DNA from 2 places in the Thermobifida alba genome. Region 1 is predicted to be linked to the other one. Evidence: predicted binding sites of a transcription regulator. Region 1 holds the regulator's gene; the other holds the start of a gene.

Region 1 (3,464 bases):
CACCGGCTCGCAGACGGAGCGTGGCTGAGGGTGTCCGCGGCGGCGCGGGCGGAGGAGGGCGCGGGCTCTTCAGTGTGCGGGCAGCAGGAGCTCCTGGCCTGGTTCGAGGACCGGCCCGGTCAGTCCGTTGAGTTCGACGATCTCGTCCACGGTCTTGCGCGGGTCCTCGGAGGGGCGGACCCGCTCGGCGATCTCCCAGAGCGTGTCCCCCTCGTTGACGACGACGGTGTGGGACCGCTCCGGCAGGTGGAGGAAGTTCTCGGTGGAGGCGTCCGCGGTGGAGGCCCCCAGGGTCACGAGGGTCACCGCGAGGAGGCCGCACCCCGCCGCGGCCGCCGTGCCGAGCAGGCAGCACAGGACGATCCGGCCCCGCCTGGTCAGCCGGGGCGGTCCGGCGGGGACGGGCCGGGGCCGGCGGCGGCCGGGGACGGCCGTCTCCCGCCGACCGGTCGGCGCGGAGTCGGGGGTCCACTCCGGGACCTCCTGGGACCAGTCGTAGGGATCGGCCCCTGGGCCGCCGCGGGTCGCATCCGCATCGCCCGCGGATCGGCGGGGGGCGCGGACAGCGGCGGATGGCGTGGGGGCATACGGCAGCGCGGTCTGGGACATCGTCCTCCCCTTCGAACCTCCGCCCACCAGAACTGGCGTTCGATTACTACCGCATTCCGGGAAATTTTTCAGCACCATCTCGAACGTTTGTTTGATATTGCCTTGTGCAAGGACTAACGTGGACTGTGTTTCGCTCCGGTAGAGCACTGGTGTCGGTCGTGTCACACCGCCGCCCTCAACCACTCGGAACGAGCATCGACGTCACAGCAAGCCGACAGTCCACAACCGAGGACACCGACCGCCGAGGAGGCCGGACGTGCCGGAGGAGAACCACGGAGGGCAGAAGCCCCGTGCGGAGGAGAGTTCCGTCTCCGCACTCCGCCCGGTCCGCACGGATGACTCCGTGGGGACCTCCACCAAGGGGACGGACGCCGCTCCGACACTCACCGAACGCCAGCGGAGTGTCCTGAACGTCATCCACCGCTACGTGCGTGAGCGGGGATATCCGCCGTCGATCCGGGAGATCGGTGACGCGGTGGGACTGTCCAGCCCCTCAAGTGTCGCGCACCAGTTGAAGGTGTTGCAACGCAAGGGCTACCTTCACCGCGACCAGAATCGCCCAAGGGCGGTGGAAATTCGCATTCCGGACCAAACCCCCGTCCACTCCCGGAACGGTCTCGGCGGCGTGGCGGGGACGGGCTCCCCCGACACGGTCGGCATCCCGCTGCTGGGCCGCATCGCGGCGGGCGGTCCGATCCTGGCCGAGGAGTACGTCGAGGACGTCCTCCCCCTGCCCCGCCAGCTCGTCGGCGAGGGCCCGCTGTTCATGCTCACCGTCGTGGGCGACTCGATGGTCGACGCCGCCATCACCGACGGCGACCTGGTGGTGGTCCGCCAGCAGCCCGACGCCAACAACGGCGACATCGTGGCCGCGCTGCTGGGCGACGAGGCCACCGTCAAGGTGTTCAAGCGTGACGGAGAACACGTGTGGCTGCTCCCCAGGAACAGCGCCTACGAACCGATCAACGGCGATTCCGCGACCATCCTGGGCAAGGTCGTCACCGTACTCCGCAAGGTATAACGACTTCGCCTCGTTTCGGTACGGTCCCGTGATCTACGCCCGGACGGCGGCCCCACCCCCGCCGTTTGCCGGCGCGCGCAGCCGCTCCCCCGCTCCCGGACCGCCGCTCCGCCCCGTCCCGCACCCCTGTGCGGTCCGCGCCCGGCGGTGGCCGCCCGGAAGACGGAAAAGGCCCCGGGGCGCCTCCCCGCCGGTCCGGGCGGGAGGCGCCCCGGGGCTGCCGGAAACGTCCCCGGCTCCGCAAGCCCTCCTGCGGTGCCGGGACCCCACCGGTTACCGGCCCCCGATCTTCTCCAGGGTGGCCTCGGCCAGGATCTCGGCCTTCTCGATCGCCTCCTCCTCGGGGAGCGGCTCTCCGTCGCTCATCTCGTCGTAGCAGGACGAGATCGACAGGTTCTCGATGTAGGTGGCCACGCAGCCCACCTCTCGTGAGTCGTCGTACCAGGACACGGCCCCCTCGCCGAGCCCGAAGACCCTCTCCGTCTCGTGGTCGCCGGCGTAGAAGTCCAGGTCGTCGACGGTGTCGTACTCATCGGGGTCGTTGGTCACGACCGTGAGGAAGTAGTAGCTTCCGTCACCCGAGGAGTCCGCGTTGTCCCAGGTGCAGTGGTACCCCTCCCACCACTCCTGGTCGCCGGTGTCGACCTCGTCGATCGACAGGGTGTGGCCGGGAACGAACTCATCCAGCCCGTCGGGCTCGACGGCGTCGCACTCGGGCGTTTCGGTGAACTCGCCCTGCGGCGGGGGCGGGGTCGTCTCCTCCGGCTCCTGCGTCTCGTCGCCGTCGGGTTCCTGGGTCCCCTCGGCCACGGTGCCCGATCCGCCGCCCGGTTCGCCGCTGTTGTTGCGCAGAGCGAAGAACACGATGATCCCGGCCACGGCCAGGACCGCGACCGCGCCCGTGAGGACGCCGGCGATCAGGCAGCCGTTGCCCTTCTTGGCCGGAGGCGGATAGCCTCCCGGCGGCCCGTACTGGGGGGTGAACTGCGGACCGTAGGGGGGCTGCGGAGGGCCGTAGGGCTGTCCGTACGAGGGCTGGGGGCCGCTGGGGGGAGGTTGGGTCATTGGGCGTCCTCGCTGACTACCTGGCGGATGTTCCGCGTGGTTGCTGACGGGAACCGGCTCCGGTGTCCGCACCGGAGCCGACTGCGGGGTTCACTCCTGTTCGAGGGCTGCGACGGTCTCGCGGGCTACGGTCATTGCTCCCTGCATCGCCTCCGCCGCGGAGATCTCCCGGCTGGCCGCGAAGTCGGTGCTGGACTCGTAGCAGGTGGAGATCATGAGGTTGGACTTGCGTACCGCCACGCACCCGTGCAGCGTGGTGGCGTCGTACCACCGCACCGCCTCGTCTCCGAGACCGTCCACGGCGACCGTCGTGTTGCCCTCCGACTCGCGTTTCAGATCGGCCCGGGCCGCGGCCTCCCCGCCGTAACCGAAACGGTTGCCGCTGCGGATGAAGGCCACGCTCACGCTCGAAGGCATCCCCGTGGAGTCCTCCGTCGTGGTCCAGCGGCACTGGGTGCCGTCCCACCAGTCGGCGCCCGCGGTGTCGAGCGGGCCGTCGATGTCGGCCTCGTATCCGTTGACGAACTCGTCGAGCACCCCGCTCCCCTCCACCAGGGAGCACTCGGGAGCCTGTGCGTAGTCCCCTCCGGGGCCGCGCAGCCAGACGAGCAGACTGATCCCGACGCACCCCAGCAGCGCCAGCACGAGCAGCGCGCTGACCAGGACGGCCGCCGCGCAGCCGCGTCCGCTTCCGGGCGGCTTCTCCTGCGGACCGACGGACCCGCCGGGGGAGGGCGGCTGGACCATGTACTTCCCTTCGTCCGGGGCT
Region 2 (3,464 bases), 790 kb from region 1:
GTCCGTGCAGGACACCGCGGCGGCCAGCAGGACCGCCCCGGTCACCAGCCGCAAGGTGCCTCGACGCCCGCTGCGCATGTTGCTCCCACTCCCTCGGCCGGAACGCCTGTGCCACGATCCTAGAACCCGTCTCGACGGCGGACACCCGGGCCGTCCAAGTCGTTACCCGGAGTATTCACGGGATTGGGTGCCCGACGGGTGAGGCGGCTGGGGCTAGGCTCCGGACCATGAAGATCTACCAAAGCGAGTTGCGTTCTTTGGAGGGCGAGCCGTTCCGACTGCCGCAGGACCAACTGCTGCTGATCGTCAACGTCGCCTCCAAGTGCGGTCTCACCCCCCAGTACAGCGGACTGGAGAGGCTCCAGGAAGCGTACGCCTACCGGGGGTTCTCCGTGATCGGGGTGCCCTGCAACCAGTTCGCCGGGCAGGAGCCGGGGGACGCCGGGGAGATCCGGCTCTTCTGCGCCACCACCTACGGCATCAGCTTCCCCATGCTGGAGAAGATGGAGGTCAACGGACCCGGCCGGCACCCCCTGTACGCCGAGCTGACCAAGACCCGCGACTCCCAGGGGGTGGCGGGGGACGTCCAGTGGAACTTCGAGAAGTTCCTCGTCGCCCCCGGCGGAAAGGTGCTGCACCGCTTCCGGCCCCGGGTGGAGCCCGAGGACCCCGAGATCATCAGCGCGATCGAGGAGAACCTGCCGAACTGACCACCGGCTCCGGCGCGGCCCGTCGGGGACGCGCCGGGCGGAGAGGGCCGGCGCGGGTCAGGGCTCGCGCCACGGGCCGTCGCGGAGGTCGAACCAGCCGACCCTCCCCGCCAGCGCGTGGTCGATGCGGCGCATGATGCGGCCCGGCATCGGAGGCAGTCCGGCGTAGTCGAACCAGCGCACCTCCAGGGACTCGTCGTCGTTGACGCGGGCCTCGCCCGAGACCGGACGGCAGCGGAAGGTGAGGTCGAGGATCTGCACCCGGTCCCCGTTCGGGTAGGTGTGGGGTTCCTCCATGACCGCGCTGACCAGCACCTCGGGGTGGACGCGGAGCCCGGTCTCCTCCTCCAGTTCGCGCACCAGCGTGGCGGCGGGCTGCTCGCCGGGCTCCACGAGGCCGCCGGGGGTGCACCAGCGCCCGTCGTCGGCGCGCCGGTGCAGCAGGATGCGCCCGTCCGGGGCGACGACCACCGCCGTCACTCCGACCAGGGGCAGCAGTCCGTGTCCCACGTGCTCGCGCAGCCGCAGGACGAATGGGGGTGTCGGCATGGCACCGACCCTACAGAGCCCCGGCGGCGTGCGGCGCGGCGCGTACGATCGGGAGCGGTATGAGAACGATCAGACGCGGCGGCGAGCACCAGATCGACATCAAGAAGTCCCGGTTCATCTGCGCGCTGGCCCGGGTGGCGGACGAGGACGAGGCGCGGGCGTTCATCGCGGAGCGGCGCAGACTGCACTGGAACGCCACCCACAACTGCACCGCCTACGTGCTGGGCGAGGACGGCGGGGTGCAGCGGTCCAGCGACGACGGGGAGCCCGCGGGGACGGCGGGGGTGCCCATGCTGGAGGTGCTGCGCCACCGCGGACTCACCGACACCGTCGCGGTGGTGACCCGCTACTTCGGCGGGATCAAGCTCGGCGCGGGCGGACTGATCCGGGCCTACGGCAGCGCGGTGTCCGCGGCGGTCGACGCGGTGGGGGTCCTGGAGCGGCGCTCGCTGCCGGTGATGACGGTGCTGGCCGACTACCAGCAGGCCGGGCGGCTGGAGAGCGACCTGCGGGAGTCGCCGCACCGGGTGCTGGACGTGCGCTACGGCGCCGATGTCGAGGTGGACGTCGCGCTGGACGGGACCGACCCGGCGGAGTTCGCGGCGTGGGTCGCCGAGATCACCGCCGGGCAGGCCCTCTGCGAACCGCAGGGGGTGACGACCGTGGAGGTCGAGGTGGGCGCGGACGGGACCGCGCGGTGACCGGTCAGTGCCACAGACGCCGCATCGTCCAGTGGTTGGTCGCGGTGTCCAGCACGATGTCGGCGATACCGGGGTGGCCGTGGTCGGACTCGGCCGCCACCCGGACCAGTCGCACCTCGGCGGAGGCGGCGGGGTCGGCGTCGCGCCAGGTGCCGATGACCCGGCGCACCCGGTAGAGGGTGCCGCGCCAGGAGAACAGGGCGGGGGCGTCGCCGGTGGTGGAACGGACGTCGATCTGTTCGTTGTAGAGACTCACCCGCGCACCCTATCGAACACAGGTTCGGATCCGGGGTGTCCGCGGCGGCGCGTCGGGGGCTCACCCTAGTACGAAAAGCCGCGCCGTTCACCCCGGCTGCTTCGGGCGCTCGGTTACCGCAGGGTCACCGATATCGTCGGAAACCGCCGTCCCGGAAGCCGGGGAGTTGACATACTGGCCGGTATGTCGGGTGGCTTATGCTGGGGAACGTGCATAGCCGGGGAGCGACGGCGCCGCAGACGCGCGGTGAACGCGAGAGGCAGGGGAACATGACGCAGTCAACCGAGTCCAGGGCGGTCTCCCCCTCCGTGCCGGACCGCCTCCTGACCGAGGCCACCCGCCTGTTCGCCCAGCGCGGTTTCGACCGGGTCTCGGTCCAGGAGCTGGTCGAGGCCGCCGGGGTCACCAAGGGGGCGATGTACCACTACTTCACCTCCAAGGACGACCTGCTCTTCGCGGTCTACCAGCGCGTCCTGAACCTGCAGATGAGCCGGCTCGCCCAGATCGTCGAGGGCGGGGGAGACGTGACCGAGCGCCTGCACGCGGCGGCCGTCGACGTCGTCCACACCACCGTGGACAACCTCGACGACATGGTCATCTTCTTCCGCTCGTTGCACATGCTCTCCCCCGGACGCCAGCGTGAGGTGCGCAGGGAGCGCCGCAGGTACCACGAACTGTTCCGGTCGCTGGTCGAGGAAGGAATGCGCGAGGGCGTCTTCCACGACAAGATCCCGGCGGATATCGTGGTCAACTACTTCTTCGGCTCGATCCACCACCTGAGCATGTGGTACCGGGCCGACGGCGAGTTGAGCGGCCCCCAGCTGGGTGTCTACTACGCCGACCTGCTCCTGGCGAGCCTGCGGAAGGGCTGACCGGCGCCGCGGGCCGGCTCAGTGCAGTCCGTAGCGCTCCAGTTCGTCGGCGATCTCGTCGAGGAAGGCGTCCACCTCCGTCTCCACGTAGCCGGAGCGCAGCCGGGTGCTGGAGAAGCGGGCTTCCCGCACCTGGGAGGCGGTCAGCGGGGTGTCGGTGGGCCTGCCCTCCACCAGTGCGGCGATGGTCGCCTCGGCGAGGTCGAGGAAGGCGTCCACCTCCTCCTCCGCGTAGCCGACCCGGAGCCGGGTGGTGTTGAAGCCCTTGTTGCGGATGTCCTCGGGGCGCATGCGGGGGGTGACGGGTTCGCGGGGGCGGGGCGCGGCGGCCCGGCGGAAGTACTCGGCACTGTGCTTGCCGGTCCGCAACTGCTGT

What was found. The regulator LexA, encoded in region 1, represses DNA repair genes until DNA is damaged. The targets are predictions, from matches to a motif close to TCGAACANNTGTTCGA.
Region 2: the regulator LexA is predicted to act here: its motif matches at 2,229-2,244, upstream of FOF52_RS14295 (DUF6504 family protein).

The regions. Positions count from the first base shown of each region.
Region 1 is NZ_CP051627.1:2,441,122-2,444,585, forward strand. Features, by position in the region: gene FOF52_RS10810 (LysM peptidoglycan-binding domain-containing protein) at 70-609, opposite strand; gene lexA (transcriptional repressor LexA) at 866-1,630, shown strand; gene FOF52_RS10820 (hypothetical protein) at 1,904-2,695, opposite strand; gene FOF52_RS10825 (hypothetical protein) at 2,786-3,442, opposite strand.
Region 2 is NZ_CP051627.1:3,227,191-3,230,654, reverse strand. Features, by position in the region: gene FOF52_RS14315 (hypothetical protein) at 1-45, opposite strand, end outside; gene FOF52_RS14310 (glutathione peroxidase) at 228-710, shown strand; gene FOF52_RS14305 (NUDIX hydrolase) at 768-1,259, opposite strand; gene FOF52_RS14300 (YigZ family protein) at 1,319-1,960, shown strand; gene FOF52_RS14295 (DUF6504 family protein) at 1,965-2,216, opposite strand; gene FOF52_RS14290 (TetR/AcrR family transcriptional regulator) at 2,486-3,088, shown strand; gene FOF52_RS14285 (DivIVA domain-containing protein) at 3,107-3,464, opposite strand, start outside.